DNA from 2 places in the Micromonospora sp. NPDC049257 genome. Region 2 is predicted to be linked to the other one. Evidence: riboswitches for the same ligand, from Rfam matches in the RefSeq annotation. Region 2 holds a riboswitch; the other holds the start of a gene.
The links. A riboswitch is a leader RNA that binds a small molecule or an ion and turns the genes downstream of it on or off. The one in region 2 is predicted to bind thiamine pyrophosphate.

Region 1 (7,874 bases), on a different contig from region 2:
CCGGCCTGCGCCAGGACGGCCCGCAGGTCGACGGCGATCGCCGCCCGTTCGGCGCGGGGCAGGTCCCTCTCCCGCAGCACCACCCACCGCACCCCACCGCCTACCGCCCCCGCGACCACGTCGACGAGGTCGCCGCGCGCCACCAGCCGGTCGGTCAGCAGCACCACCCCGTCCGGCCGGAGGAGGGGTGGGGCGGCCGGGCGGGTCACAGGTCGGGTCTTCCGTCGTCGGGGGTGGAGGCGAGGGCGTGGAAGCGGCGGGGTATCCGCCCGGCGTTGTACGCGAGCCGCCCGGCCCGTACGCCGTGCCGCATGGCGGTGGCCATCGCCGTCGGGTCGGCGGCCCGGGTGACGGCGCTGGCCAGCAGCACCCCGTCGCAGCCCAGTTCCATGGCGAGGGCCGCGTCGGAGGCGGTGCCGATCCCGGCGTCGAGGATCACCGGCACGTCGACGCTCTGCCGGATGAGCCGGATGTGGTGCGGGTTGGTGATGCCCAGTCCGGAACCGATCGGCGCACCGGCCGGCATCACCGCCGCGCAGCCGACGTCGGCCAGCCGGCGGGCCAGCACCGGGTCGTCGGAGGTGTACGGCAGCACGACGAAGCCGTCGGCGACGAGTTCCTCGGCGGCCCGCAGCAGCTCCACCCCGTCCGGGAGCAGGGTGCGTTCGTCGCCGATCACCTCCAGCTTGACCCAGTCGGTGTCGAACGCCTCCCGGGCCAGCCGGGCCACCTTGACCGCCTCGGCGGCGGTGTAGCAGCCGGCGGTGTTGGGCAGCAGCCGCACCGCGCACCGGTCGAGCAGGTCGAGCAGTCCCCCGGCGGTGCCGGGGGCGGTGTCGACGCGGCGCAGGGCGAGGGTGACCAGTTCGGTGCCGGAGGCCCGGATCGCCTGTTCCAGCACGTGCAGGTTGGCCGCGCCGCCGGTGCCGAGGATGAGCCGGGAGGTGAAGGTCTGTCCGGCGATGGTGAGGGGCATCCGGGTCACCCGCCCTGGGCGGCGCTGAGCACCTCGACCCGGTCGCCGTCGCGCAGCTCGGTGGCGGGCCAGCCGCCCCGGGGGACCACCTCGCCGTTGACCGCGACGGCGATTCCGCGCCGCTGCCCGGTGACCGTGGCGACCAGGTCCGCGACGGTCGTGCCGCCGGCCAGCTCGCGTCCGACGCCGTTGACGATCAGTCGCACGTGTCCTCCTCAGTGGAACCGGTCGGCGGTGAAGGGGGTGAGCAGCGGGTCCGGCTGACCGGTGACGATCAGGTCGGTGATCAGGTCGGCGGTGACCGGGGTGAGCACGATGCCGTGCCGGTGGTGGCCGGTGGCGGCGAGCACGCCGGGGCGGCCGGGCAGCGGGCCGAGGATCGGCGCGTTGTCCGGGGTGCCGGGGCGCAGCCCGGCGGTGGCCTCGGTCAGCGCGTACTCGGCGAGTTCGGGGACGAGGTCGACGGCGGCCCGGAGCAGCCGCAGCACCGCCCCGGTGGTCACCTCGGTGTCGGCGCGTTCCTCGACGGTCGCCCCGAGGACCACCTCGCCGTCGTCGCGGGGGACGAGGTAGACCGACTCGCCGTCGGCGTACCCCCGGATGACGTGCCGGAAGCCGGGCGGGCGGTGGTCGGGCGCGCGCAGCCGCAGCACCTGGCCCTTGACCGGGCGGACCGGCAGCCCGGTCAGCGCGGCGGCGCCGCAGCCGGCGGCGACCACGACGACGGGCGCGTCCACCTCGGCCAGTCGGGTCACTAGGCCGGGCAGCAGGGTCGCGCCGGCCCGCTCGGCGGCGACCCGGAGCGCGTCGACCAGCCGGCGCGGGTCGACCTGGTGGTCGCCGGGGGCGACCGCTCCGCCGCGCAGCCGGGGGGTCAGCGCCGGTTCGCGCTCCCGCAGCTGCGACGGGCGCAGCGCGCTGATCGGCAGCCCCAACCCCTGCTGGTACGACCAGAGCCGGCGGGCTTCGGCCAGGTCGTCCCCGGTGAGCCCGACGACGAGGGTGCCGTCGGTGCGGTAGCCGAACTCCCTGCCGGTGGCGGCGGTCAGTTCGGCGGCGAAACCCGGCCAGCGGGCGGCGGACGCGGTGAGCAGCCCGGTCAGTTCCCGTTCCCCGAAGTACGCCTCGGCGACCGGGGCGAGCATCCCGGCGGCGACCCGGGACGCGCCGGAGCCGGGGGCCGGGTCGTGCACGGTCACCCGCAGGCCCCGGGTGGCGCAGCGCCAGGCGATCGCCAATCCGACCGGCCCCGCGCCCACGATGGCGACGTCGGGCCGGGTCAGCACGTCAGTGCCGCGATCAGTTCGGCGGTGGCCCGGCCCGGGTCGGCGGCGGTGGACAGCGCCCCGACCACCGCCACGCCGTACGCCCCGGCGGCCCGCAGCGCCGGCACGGTGGCGGCGGTGACCCCGCCGATGGCGATCACCGGCACGGCGACGGCGGCGACGACGGCGTGGATGCCGGCGGGGCCGATCGGGTCGGGCAGGCCGGTCTTGGTGGCGGTGGGATGGCACGGGCCGACGCCCAGGTAGCTGGCCCCGGCGGCGACGGCCCGGGCGGCGGCGTCCGGTTCCCGGGCGGTCGCGCCGAGCACGGCGGCGGGGCCGAGGACCCGGCGGGCCGCCGCGACGGGCAGGTCGTCCGCGCCGACGTGGCCGCCGTGGGCGTCCACCGCGAGGGCGACGTGCAGCCGGTCGTTGACCAGGCAGGTCGCCTCGTACGGCACGCAGAGCGCGCGTACCCGTCGGGCCAGGTCGTACGCCTGCCGGTCGGTGGTGTCGTCGGTCACCCGGACCTGGACGACGAGGTCGGCGCGGGCCACCGGGAGGGCGGCCCGTACGACGGCGAGCGGGTCGCACCCGGGGCGGGTGTCGGTGATCAGATGCAGTCGGCCGAGGGACGGCACGGCAACTCTCCTCCCTGCGCCGGCATTACCCGGATCAGGTTCGACGGTCGGGGGCTCTCAGCCCCCCTCTCAGCCCGGTGTACCGGGCTCCCGTGGGTCACGTGCCTGTGACCGTACGACAGATCCGCTGATCCGCCAAGGGGTGTTAGATTGATCCAGGACTATCAATGCGTACGGTTGTGGGCTTGTATCCACATAAGCCGGAAAAGCGAGTCGCCGATACCGAATCGTTACATGCTCATGCCTTGCCGGAAACCAATCCAGCGGCGCTAATTTGTTCAACCGATCGACATTATTCCGGTGCGGAGCCTCGGCGTGGCCCGCACCTGATCGCCACTGGTGCGGACCTCGGCGGGCCCACACCGATCCGACCGGGGACGGTCTGCGGCGAGTCGTCCCCATGCCCCCACCACTGTCCAGCACGGACAAAAGGAGCATGGAGTGTCTCCATCCCGCCATCGCCGCGCCCGTCGCGGCCCACTGGGTGCCGGTCTACTGGCCCTCTCCCTACTCGCCAGCGGCCTGATCGGCGGCACCGCCGCCCAGGCCGCTCCCGTCGCGGCGGCCCAGCCACAGGCCGCACCGGCACCGGCGGCAGCCGCCGCCGAACCCTTCTCGGTCCTGGTCTTCTCCAAGACCGCCGGATTCCGGCACGACGCCATCCCGGCCGGCATCGCCGCGATCCAGAAGCTCGGCACCGACAACGGGTTCACCGTCGACACCACCGAGGACGGAGCCGCCTTCAACGACACCAACCTGGCGAAATACCAGGCGGTGATCTGGCTCTCCACCACCGGTGACGTCCTCGACGCCACCCAGCAGGCCGCGTTCGAGCGCTACATCAAGGCCGGCGGCGGCTACGCCGGCGTGCACGCCGCCTCCGACACCGAGTACGACTGGGCCTGGTACGGCAACCTGGTCGGCGCGTACTTCTCCGGCCACCCCGCCAACCAGCAGGCCACCGTCAAGGTCGAGGACCACGCGCACCCGTCGACCGCCGACCTGCCGGACCGCTGGTCCCGGTTCGACGAGTGGTACAACTTCCGCACCAACCCGCGCTCCAAGGTGCACGTGCTGGCCAGCCTGGACGAGAAGTCCTACAGCCCGGGTGCCGGCGCGATGGGCGCCGACCACCCCACCGCCTGGTGCCAGGACTACGACGGCGGTCGGTCGTGGTACACCGGCGGCGGCCACACCCAGGCGTCGTACACCGAGCCGGAGTTCCTCAGCCACCTGCTCGGCGGCATCCGCACCGCGGCCGGCGTCGAGAACGCCGACTGCGGCGCCTCCAAGACCGCGAACTTCGAGAAGGTCACCCTCGACAGCAACACCAACAACCCGATGGAGCTGGACATCGCTCCGGACGGCCGGGTGTTCTACGCCGAGCGCGACGGCCGGGTGCAGATCGTGAAGCCGGACACCGGCAACACGGTCACCGCGACCCGGCTGGACGTCTTCACCGGCAACGAGGACGGCCTGCTCGGGCTGCGCCTCGACCCGGACTTCGCCACCAACAAGTGGATCTACCTGTACTACGCACCGGCCGGTGGCGCCCCGCGCAACTACCTGTCCCGGTTCACCGTCAACGGTGACACCATCGACAAGGCCACCGAGAAGGTCATCCTCCAGGTCGACACGCAGCGCAACACCTGCTGCCACGCCGGCGGCAGCATGACCTTCGACTCGCAGGGCAACCTCTACCTGGCCACCGGCGACAACACCAACCCGTTCGAGTCGAGCGCCTTCACCCCGATCGACGAGCGGGCCGGCCGGCAGGACTACGACGCGCAGCGCAGCGCCGGCAACACCAACGACCTGCGCGGCAAGGTGATCCGGGTGCACCCGGAGGACGACGGCACCTACACGATCCCGACGGGCAACCTGTTCGCCCCGGGCACCGCGAAGACCCGTCCCGAGATCTTCGGCATGGGCTTCCGTAACCCGTTCCGGATCGGCGTCGACCAGAAGACCGACACCCTCTACGTCGCCGACTACGGGCCGGACGCCTCGACGGCCAACCCGAACCGGGGCCCCGAGGGCCTGGTGGAGTGGAACATCGTCGCCACGGCCGGCAACTACGGCTGGCCGTACTGCACCGGCAACAACAAGGCGTACAACGACTACACCTTCCCGTCCGGGCCGAGCGGGGCGAAGTTCGACTGCGCCGCGCCGGTCAACGACTCGCCCAACAACACCGGCCTGACCAACCTGCCGCCGGCCATCGCGGCGACGGTGGACTACGGCTACGCCGGCGACCCGCGCTTCCCCGAGATCGGTGGCGGCGGTGCCCCGATGGGCGGCCCGGTCTACCGCTACGACGCCGACAGCACGTCGGGCCGCAAGTGGCCGGCGTACTACGACGGCAAGGCGCTGCTCGGCGAGTGGAACCAGTCGAAGATGTACACGATGCAGGTCAGCGCGGACGGCAAGACGCTGGTCGACATCAACCAGCTGCTCACCGGCATGCCGATGATCCGTCCGATGGACTTCGAGTTCGGTCCGGACGGCGCGCTCTACATGATCGAGTGGGGCACCGGTTTCGGCGGCAACAACGACGACTCCGGGGTCTACCGGATCGACTACACCGCCGGTGACCGCGCCCCCATCGCCGAGGCCAGCGCCGACCCCACCTCCGGGGCCGCGCCGCTGACCGTGAACTTCTCCAGCGCCGGGTCGCGTGACCCGGACGGCGGCACGCTGACCTACGCGTGGAAGTTCGGTGACGGCCAGACCTCCACCGAGGCGAACCCCACCCACACCTACACCGCGGCCGGCGACTACACCGCGCAGCTCACCGTCACCAACCCCAAGGGCCGCACCGCCGTGGCGAACGTGCCGGTGACGGTCGGCAACACCGCCCCGACGGTGACCATCGAGTTCCCGCCCAGCGGCGGTTTCTTCGAGTGGGGCGACCAGGTCAAGTACACGATCAAGGTGACCGACCCGGAGGACGGCACCGTCGACTGTGACCGGGTGCAGCTGCAGGTGCTGCTCGGCCACGACGAGCACGCCCACCCGCTGGAGCAGCACACCGGCTGCACCGGCACCGTGCAGACCTCGCTGGCGTCGGGTCACGGCGCGGAGGCCAACGTCTTCGCGGTCTTCGAGGCCACCTACACCGACGACGGCGGCACCGGCGGCGCCGGCCCGTTGACCGGTCGGGCGATCGAGATCCTCCAGCCCAAGCGCAAGCAGGCCGAGTACTACACGGCCACCGGGCGGGCCCCGGGCAGCACCGGCGGCGGTGACCCGGGCGTGCAGAAGGAGACCACCACCGACCCCGCCGGTGGCGGCCAGAACATCGGCTTCATCGAGGACGGCGACTGGTGGTCGCTCGTCCCGGCCAACCTGACCGGGGTCGAGCAGATCCGGTTCCGGGTGGCCTCCGAGGTCCAGGGCGGTCGGATCGACGTGCACGCCGGTGCCGTCGACGGCCCGGTCGTGGCCACGGCCACCGTGCCGAGCACGGGTGGCTGGCAGCAGTTCGTCGACGTGACCGCGCCGGTGACGGCCGGTGCGGAGGGCGCGCTGTACTTCGTCGCCAAGGACCCCGCCGGTGGCGCGGGTTCGCTGTTCAACGTCAACTGGATGGACTTCATCGGACGGGGCGTCACCGACAACGCGCCGCCGCAGGTGACGGCCACCGCCACCCCGGCGACCGGCACCGCGCCGGTCACCGTGACCTTCACCGGCACGGCCACCGACACCGAGGGTGACACCCCGCTGACGTACGCCTGGGACTTCGGTGACGGCGGGACGGCGACGACCCTGAACGCCACCCACACCTACACCACCCCGGGCACCTTCACCGCCACCCTGACGGTGACGGACAGCCGGGGTGCGAAGTCCTACGCGACCGTCCCGGTCAAGGTGGACGCGCCGACCAACTCGTGCCTCGGCGCGCGGTCGGACGAGTTCCTCGGCAACAGCCTCGACAAGGACCGCTGGTCGGTGGTCCGGGAGAACCAGCTCTACTCGGTCTCCGGTGGGGCGCTGCGGCTGCCCACCTCCTCGGGTGACCTGTACGGCTCCCGTAACGACGCGACCAACCTGGTGCTCCAGCCCGCACCCAGCGGGGCCTGGCAGGCCACCACGAAGGTCACCGTGCCCGTCACCGCCGACTACCAGCAGGCCGGCCTGCTGATCTACGGCGACGACGACAACTACGCCAAGGTGGACCTGCTCTACGGCGGTTCGCGCAAGGTGGAGTTCATCCGGGAGACCGCCGGGACTCCGCGTAACGACGCGGCCGACGCCGTGGCCGCCCCGGCCGGTGACACCATCTGGCTGCGGCTGATCAGCGACGGCACCAACCTGACCGCGCAGTTCTCGACCGACGGTGTCACGTTCACCCCGGTCGGCCGGTCCGCCGCGCTGGCCGGCATCACCAACCCGCGCATCGGCCTGCTCGCCCTCAACGGTGGCACCACCGCCCCGGTGGTGGACGCGGTGTTCGACTCGTTCCTGGTCTCGCCGGACGCCCCGGCCGGCCCGGTCACCCCGTCGGACGAGTTCACCGGCACCACGCTCGACAAGTGCCGGTGGAACGCGGTGCTCCGTGAGGACCCGGCCGGTTACCGGGTGGTCGACGGTGCGCTGAAGATCGACGTGCCGTCCGGTGACATCTACGGCACCAACAACACCGGGCCGAAGAACTTCATCCTCCAGACCGCGCCGAGCGGTGACTGGACCCTGGAGACGAAGGTCGACGGCAGTGCCCTGGCCGAGCAGTACCAGCAGGCCGGTCTGATCGTCCACGCCGACGACGACAACTACGTCAAGTTGGACTACATCGTGGACAACCAGGCCGGGCAGGCGGTCTCCCGGCGGATCGAGTTCCGTGGCGAACTCGCCGGGGCGACGCAGAACCCGCAGCCCCAGGTCTCCAACCTGACCTCGGGGGTGTGGTACCTGCGGCTGGCCCGCGCCGGTGACACCTTCACCGCGTCGTACTCGGCGGACGGGCAGGAGTGGACCACGTTCGAGACGGTG
Region 2 (7,874 bases):
CCAGCAGCGGCACCAGCTCGTCGATGACCGCGTCGGTGGGGGCGCCCGCCTTGACCATGACGATCACCGCGCGGGGCCGCTCCAGCGAGCCGACGAAGTCCGCCAGGGACTCCGACGGCACGAAGGTGCCCTCGTCACCGTGCTCGGCGACCAGGCTGCGGGTGCGCTCCGGGGAGCGGTTGTGCACCGCCACGGTGAACCCGTTCCGGGCCAGGTTGCGGGCCAGGTTGCGACCCATCACCGCCAGCCCGGTCACGCCGATCTGCGCCGTCGCCTGTTGCGTCATCCGTACCCGCCCTCTCACGTCACCTGTGTGCTGCGACCGTATCGCGCGCCCGCGACGGCCGGCAGCCGCCGTCCACCCAGTGTCACAGGGTGGTCGCGTGCGTGCGGCAGCGACCGTCCCGCCGCCGGGCCGGGCCGGTCGTCGGGACTTCCGCCGTCGGGCGGCGGGGTCGTCGGGCCGGATGGTCGTCGGGCGGCGGGGTCGTCGGGACTTCCGCCGTCGGGCCGGGATGGTCGTCGGGCCGGGATGCTCGTCGGGAAAAGCGGGTGCGCCGGGCGTGGGGGTCGGCTACCGTGACGACATGCGCATCTGACGCCCTTTCTGAGAGCCGACCCGCCGCCGTGGCCGCGGGTCCGCGTGCTCGGGCGTCCGCGTCTCCCGTCCCCTGCTGACCGGGGATGACTCGTGGCCGGTCGTCCGGAGCCGATCCCGTCCGTCGACCGCCCGCCGCTGAGGCGACGGTGTGGTCCTCCGCACGTCCCAGGAGGCAGCGAATGCCCGCCAAGCGCAGTCCCAAGAAGTCCCGACCTGTCGTACCGTCGCCGGTGGAGGTGGATCCGGCGGCGCTCGCGGCACTCACCGTGACGCCCGCGCACCCGGTCCCGGTCGCCGTGACGCCGCCCCACCCGGACGATCTCGTCCGGTCGAACCCACCCCGGCCGCCGTCGCGGTCGGGCCGGCCGGTCCGGGCCGGCTCCACCGCCGCCCAGGGCCAGGGCCGTCGGTACGCCTTCCGGCGCAGCTGAGCCGCCCGGGCGCAGACGTCCCACACCAGATAGCTGAAACAGCGGTATCCGGACCTCCGGATACCGCTGTTTCAGCACAGTGGTGCCGGTGCGCCCCGGTGTGCCTGGTGGCCGGCGTGCCCGACGGGGTGGTGGGGCGACGGCCCGGTGGGGCGCGGGTCAGCCGATCAGGGGCCGGAAGGTGCCGAGGGCGACGCTGACCGCGAGCGCGCCGCCGGCCAGGGTGGCGGCACCGGCGACCAGCAGCCAGTCGGCGGGACGGAACACCTGCCGGCGGGCCACCGTGCGCGGGGTGCCGGCGTCGAACCCCCGGGCGTCCATCGCCACCGCCAGTCGGGTGCCGCGCCGGATCGCGCCCACCAGCAGGGCGAACGCCGTGGCGACGAAGAGCCGCAGCCGGGCCAGCGGGTTGCGGCCGGCGTCCACGCCCCGGGCGCGGCGGGCCATGGTGAGCATCTGCCACTCCTGGCCGAGCAGCGGCACCAGCCGGAACGCGGCCAGCGCGCCGATGGCGAACCGGGCCGGGGCCTTCGCGTTCTGCACCAGCGCGTCGGCCAGGTCGGTCGGGTCGGTGGTGGCGAAGACGATCACTCCGGGCAGGGCGACCGCGAGCATCCGCAGCACCAGCCCGAGCGCGGTGACCAGCACCCCGGAGGTGACCAGCAGCGGCCCCGCCGCCCACAGCACCGGGCCGGACCGGTCGGCGGCGAACAGCAGCAGGGTGACCAGGATGCCGACGGCACCGGCCAGCAACGGCCACGCCCGTCGGGCCAGCACCCGGTAGCGGATGCCGAACAGCGGCAGCAGCGCCAGCTCGACGGCGATGGCGACCGCCGGTGCGACCGGGTCGAGGCTGGCCACCAGCACGAACGAGAAGATCAGCCCGGCTGCCAGTTTCGCCACCGGGTTACGCCGGGCCAGCGGCGCACCGGGCGTCGCGACGGGTTCCAGGCCGATCACGGCTGATCCCGGGCGGGGTGCAGGGTGACCGTCCGGTCGGCGAGCGCGGCGACGAAGTCCCGGTCGTGGGTGACGGTGACCACGCCGTGCCCGGCGTCACGCAGGTCGGCGAAGAGGTCGACCAGCTCACCCCAGGTGCGGTGGTCCTGGCCGAAGGTGGGTTCGTCGCAGATCAGCAGCCGGGGCGCGGTGGCCAGGGCGGTCGCCACGCTGAGCCGCCGGGCCTCCCCACCGGAGAGGGTGTACGGGTTGGCCCCGGCGAGCCGGGTCAGCCGCAACCGGTCCAGCAACCCGTCCACGGTGGCCCGGACGGCGACCTCCGGGCGGCCGGTCCGACGCGGCCCGAGGGCCAGTTCGTCGCGGACGGTGCGGGTGACGAACTGGTGCTCCGGGTCCTGGAAGACCGAACCGATCCGACCGGCCAGCGCGGGGGCCCGCCACCGGTGCGGGGGCGTACGGGCGTCCCTGTCGGCCAGGGCGGCGGTGCCGGTCAGTCGACCGACGCCGGGGCGGAGCAGCCCACCGAGCAGCAGCGCCAGGGTGGACTTGCCGGCCCCGTTGGGACCGAGGACGGCGAGCGCCTCGCCGGCGCGTACCGTCAGGTCGGTGGGGGCCAGCCGGGGTGGCAGGCCGAGCCGGTCGACGGTGAGCAACCCCGCACCGGGCGGCCCGGTGGCCGGCCGGGACCCGGTGGGGTGGCCGGGCACCCAGACACCCTCGGCAGCGAGCGCGGCACCGTGCGCGGCGAAGACCGTCGCCGGTGGCCCGTCGGCCCGGACCCCGCCACCGGGAGTCAGCACCACGACCCGGTCGACCAGGGGCAGGGCGTCGGCGACCCGGTGTTCGACCAGGACCAGGGTGGTGTCCGGGTCCAGCGCGCCGGCCACCGCGCCGCGCACCAGCTCCGCCCCGGCCGGGTCGAGGTTGGCCGTCGGCTCGTCGAGCAGCAGCAGCCCCGGCCGCAGCGCCAGCACCCCGGCCAGGGCGAGCCGCTGCTGCTCGCCGCCGGACAGCGCCGCGGTGGGCCGGTCCCGGGGGTAGGGGAAACCGACCCGGCGCAGCGCCTCGTCCACCCGGGGCCAGATCTCGTCGCCGGGCACCCCCCGGTTCTCCAGGCCGAACGCGACGTCGTCACCGCAGCGGGCCATCACCAGCTGGGACTGCGGGTCCTGGAAGACGGTGCCGACCCGTTCGCGGGCCTTGGCCGGGTCGAGGCCGTCGATCTCGACGGTGCCCTCCTGCTCGCCGGAGTCCGCCGGCAGCAGCCCGGCCAGCGCGGCCAGCAGGGTGCTCTTGCCGGCCCCGGACGGCCCCAGCAGCAGCACCCGCTCCCCGTGGTCGATGCGCAGGTCCACCCCGCGTACCGCCCAGGCCCGCCGACCGGCGTGCCGCCAGCCGAAGCCGACCAGCCTCACACTCGCCACGTCGCCGGCACCTCCATGATCGTCAGGAGAGGATCAGACCAGGGTGCGGTCACGGCCGGCGGGGAACCGGTCCAGCACTCCGGTCTCGGCCAGCGCGCGGGTCAGGTACCAACCGCCGACCCCGGCGACGACGGCTGCGCTGAGCACGGTCAACGCCGCGTACGGCAGGCGGTAGCTGGTCAGGGCGTACTCGGCGTTCCAGACGAAGAAGTCGAACAGGGCGGCGCTCAGCCCGGTCAACGCCCCGGCCAGCACCGCCACCGGCAGCCGGAACGACCGGTAGCGGAACGCGGCGAAGGCCAGCTCCGCGCCGAGGCCCTGGATCAGCCCCTGCACGATGGTGATCCCGCCCCACTCCGCGCCGAGCAGTGCGGAGACGGTGGCGGCGACGGCCTCGCAGAACAGGGCCGCCCCCGGCTTACGGATCACCAGGCCGCCGAGGACCGCCGGGACCAGCCACACGCCGTACATCACCGCCTGGCTGGCGGGTGCGGCGGCGAATGCCGGGTCGGCGGCCTTCCAGACCAGGCCCCAGGCCCAGAAGATGACGCCGAAGGCCACGGCGATCACGGCGGCGACCACGATGTCGATCGTGCGCCACCGGTTGCTGTTGGTGGTGGTGTGCGGCATGTCGGTGCTCCCAGTCCAGCGATCGAACCAGGAGAAGACGCACGCCGCGCCCGGCGGCTGCCGGACGGCGGCGCGGCTGGAGGTCGACCGAACTCCCTGCGCTGGCATTACCCAGATCAGGTTCGAGGGTCTGCGGGCGGTGCCCGCACTCTCAGCGCTGTGCGCTCCCCTGTCGGATGTGAAGTTGTCTCGGCAGACGCTAGCACCGACCTGCGGCAACGGCCCAGCAGGTCATGGTTCCCGGCATTCGACGTCCCGGGCGCACACCGGGGCGCTGGGTAGGCTGCCGGTCATGCGGGTGGCGGCGCGGGGACTGACGTTCGACGTACGGGCCGGTGGGCCCGAGGGCGGCGAGGTCGTGCTGCTGCTGCACGGCTTCCCCCAGCACGGCGGGGAGTGGGACGCGGTGGTGCCCGCCCTGCACGCCGCCGGGCTGCGTACGTACGCCCCCGACCAGCGGGGTTACTCGCCCGGGGCCCGTCCCACGGAGGTGGCCGGCTACCGGCTGCCGGAACTGGTCGCCGACGCGGTGGCGGTGCTGGACGCGCTGGGCGTCGACACCGCGCACGTGGTGGGGCACGACTGGGGGGCGATCGTCGCCTGGGCGCTGGCCGCGTGGCACCCGGAGCGGGTGCGTACCCTCACCGCGGTCTCGGTGCCCCATCCGGCGGCCTTCGGGTACGCGCTGTCCACCGACCGTCGGCAGCGGGCGCGTTCGGCGTACATGACGTTGTTCCGCCGGGCGGGCCTGGCGGAGCGGGTGCTGCTGGCCGGGCGGGCGGTGGTCCTGCGTCGGCTGCTGGCCGGCGTCGGTGACTCCGCCCGGGTGGCCCGCTACGCCCAGCCGATGCGCGGGCCGGGCGCGCTGACCGGGGCGCTGAACTGGTACCGGGCGATGTCGGGGCGGGACCTGAAGGCGGTCGGTCCGGTGCCGGTGCCGACCAGCTACGTGTGGAGCGACCGGGACGTGGCAGTAGGGCGTACCGCCGCGCAGGCCTGTGCCCGGCACGTCACGGGGGACTACCGGTTCATGGTGCTGGCCGGGGTGACGCACTGGATTCCCGACGAGGCGCCGGGGCCCCTGGCCGAGGCGATCCTGGCCCGGGTGTGCCCGGCGGCCTGAGCCGCCCTGCCGAGGGTGGACCGGGCCGATCGGGGATCGTGAATCGGTTTCGGGCGATTGCGGATCGGGCACTGGCGTTGCTGCCGACGGGAGGTGCTCCCGTCGGTCGTACCGTCTCATCCGGAGGTAGCGCGTGTCGAAGGAATCCGAGAAGCAGCGCTGGCAGCGCAACTTCGCCGATCTGCTCCAGGAGTTGCGGGTCGCCCAGACCGGCGTGCAGATCCTCTTCGCCTTCCTGCTGACCCTGCCGTTCAGCAACGGTTTCACCCGGACGAGCGAGTTCCAGCGGGACGTCTACATTCTCGCGCTGCTGTCGGCCGCCGCGGCCACCGCGATGATCATCTCGCCGGTCGCCTTCCACCGGGCGCTGTTCCGCCAGGGTCGTAAGCCGGAGCTGGTCCGGTTCGCCCACCGGATGGCCACCGGCGGCCTGGCCTTCATGCTGGTCGCCATGGTGAGTGCGGTCCTGCTGATCGCCGACTTCGTGCTCGACACCGGCATCGCCGTGGTGCTCACCGTGGTCACCGGCCTGTGGTTCCTGACGTTCTGGGTCATCCTGCCGTTCGTCCGGCGCAGCTGGGGTGAGGACGACATCGACGACGACGATGACGACCCGGTGGTGACCAACGGTGACTGATCCCGCCCTCGGGCGGTGAGGGACGCAGTGGGCCGGGCCCACCCGGGCCGACGGCGGTCGGGGTGGGCCCCGCTTCGCGTGTCGGCCGGATCGTCAGCGGGCGATGGCCCAGGCCAGCACGGCGGCCAGGATGAGCCCGTTGAGCAGCGCCAGCACCAGGTACGCCTGCGGCGGGATCTTGCGTCCGCGCCGGACGAAGCTGACCAGTACGGCGGCGTACGCCAGCAGCAGCACGGCGATGACGATCAGGAAGTAGAGCACCGCACCACCCTAGACGAGGGGGTTGCGGTGCCTGGCGACCGAGCGCGACCGCCTGCGGCCCGGTGTGGCGTCATCTGGCGTGCCGGTTCGACCGGGCGGAGGTGGGAGAGCAGATTAATATCGAGTAACATCGATTTTCGCCTCCTCTCGTCCCGGGGTCCGGCCATCGTCGCGGGGCTCGGGCGGCCGTCCAGATGGGGGCGGGCGACGCCGGCCCGGCACCGGCGACTAGGAGCAGATCATGAGAGCAGCGCGACGACGTGTCGCCGGACTGGGCGCGATCACGCTGGCGGTCCTCGCGGGCGGGGTGGCGGTCGCGGCCGGGAACGCCACCGCGGCGGCGACCGGCTGCCGGGTCGACTACAAGGTCACCAGCGAGTGGCAGGGTGGCTTCGGCGCGGACGTGACCATCACCAACCTCGGTGACCCGGTCTCCGGCTGGACGCTCACCTGGGCCTTCGCCAGCGGGCAACAGGTCACCCAGGCGTGGAACGCCACCGTCACCCAGAGTGGGACGGCGGTCAGCGCGAAGGACGTCGGCTACAACGCCGCCATCGGCACCGGTGCCGGCGTCAGCTTCGGCTTCAACGGTGCGTGGACCACCGCGAACCCGGTCCCCACCGGGTTCGCGCTCAACGGGGTGTCGTGCACCGGCGCGACGCCGACCGCGACGCCCTGCCCACCGCCGTCCACCCCGCCGACCGCGACGCCCACGCCCACCCTCACGCCCACGCCGCCCCCCACCCGGACGCCCACCCCCACCCCGACGCCCACCCCCACCCCGACGCCCACCCCCACCCCGACGCCCTCGACGCAGCCGCGGGTCACCGTGTGGCTGGCCGGGGACTCCACGGTCGCCAACCCGTCGTCCAGCGGGGCCTGCCCGGTGGGCTGGGGCAACCAGTTCGGCCAGTACCTCAACGGCAACGCCACCGTGGTCAACAGCGCGGTCGGCGGACGCAGCATCCAGACCTGGCTGTACGACCCCAACGTCACCACCACGATGAACTCGGCCGGCGAGTGCGTGATCAACCCGCAGACCTACTCGACCCGCTGGCAGGCCATGCTCAACGCCAACGGCGGGATGAAGGCCGGCGACTACCTGTTCATCCAGTTCGGCATCAACGACGGCAGCGCCACCTGCAACCGGCACGTCGGCTCGGCCCGCTACAAGGAACTGCTCGGCGTGATGGCCCGCGCGGCCCAGCAGCGCGGCGCGTACCCGGTCTTCCTCACCCCGGCCGCCGCGATCACCTGCTCGGGCAGCACCGCCGTGGGCAACCGGGGCTTCCTCACCGAGACGTTCGACGCGGGGCGGGCCAACAACGTCCCCGTCATCGACCTGCACAAGCTGAGCTACACGCTCTACAACACGCTCAAGCTGTGCCCGAACAACGGGGACTACAACTCGGGCGCGGTGGGGGCGTTCTTCTGCGCCGACCACACCCACTTCGAGACGGCCGGGGCCCGGCAGATCGCCGGTGTGGTGGCCACCGCCCTGCGTAACCAGCAGTTGGGCCTCGCGGCCTACCTGCGCTGACTGTGAGCCTGGTGGAGTCGGTTCAGCAGTGGTGAGCTGAATAGCTGGCGTGCGGTCGGGCGGCCCCGGACCGGGGCCGCCCGACCACGGTCAGGACAGCGCGCAGGCGGTGCCGTTGAGGGCGAACCCGGTGGGTCGGCTGTTCGCGCCGGTGGCGTCGGCGAGGAAACCGAAGCTCGTCGTCGCGCCGGCCGCGATCGCACCGTTCCAGTCGGCGTTGGTCGCACGGACGGTGCCGCCGCTCTGCGTGTAGCTCGCGTTCCACGC

Region 1: another riboswitch for thiamine pyrophosphate. It lies ahead of thiE (thiamine phosphate synthase); the one in region 2 lies ahead of AB0K25_RS26900 (ECF transporter S component).

What each region holds. Positions count from the first base shown of each region.
Region 1 covers NZ_JBFAQU010000003.1:287,535-295,408, forward strand. Annotated here, with positions in the region: gene AB0K25_RS07495 (thiamine phosphate synthase) at 1-209, opposite strand, end outside; gene AB0K25_RS07500 (thiazole synthase) at 206-976, opposite strand; gene thiS (sulfur carrier protein ThiS) at 982-1,182, opposite strand; gene thiO (glycine oxidase ThiO) at 1,192-2,262, opposite strand; gene thiE (thiamine phosphate synthase) at 2,256-2,882, opposite strand; TPP riboswitch at 2,877-2,985, opposite strand; gene AB0K25_RS07520 (ThuA domain-containing protein) at 3,324-7,874, shown strand, end outside.
Region 2 covers NZ_JBFAQU010000026.1:74,864-82,737, forward strand. Annotated here, with positions in the region: gene gndA (NADP-dependent phosphogluconate dehydrogenase) at 1-286, opposite strand, end outside; gene AB0K25_RS26880 (hypothetical protein) at 384-599, shown strand; gene AB0K25_RS26885 (hypothetical protein) at 781-1,032, shown strand; gene AB0K25_RS26890 (energy-coupling factor transporter transmembrane component T) at 1,192-1,992, opposite strand; gene AB0K25_RS26895 (ABC transporter ATP-binding protein) at 1,989-3,416, opposite strand; gene AB0K25_RS26900 (ECF transporter S component) at 3,450-4,046, opposite strand; TPP riboswitch at 4,122-4,227, opposite strand; gene AB0K25_RS26905 (alpha/beta fold hydrolase) at 4,339-5,169, shown strand; gene AB0K25_RS26910 (DUF6328 family protein) at 5,303-5,806, shown strand; gene AB0K25_RS26915 (hypothetical protein) at 5,900-6,067, opposite strand; gene AB0K25_RS26920 (cellulose binding domain-containing protein) at 6,309-7,607, shown strand; partial or broken gene AB0K25_RS26925 (cellulose-binding domain-containing protein) at 7,698-7,874, opposite strand, start outside.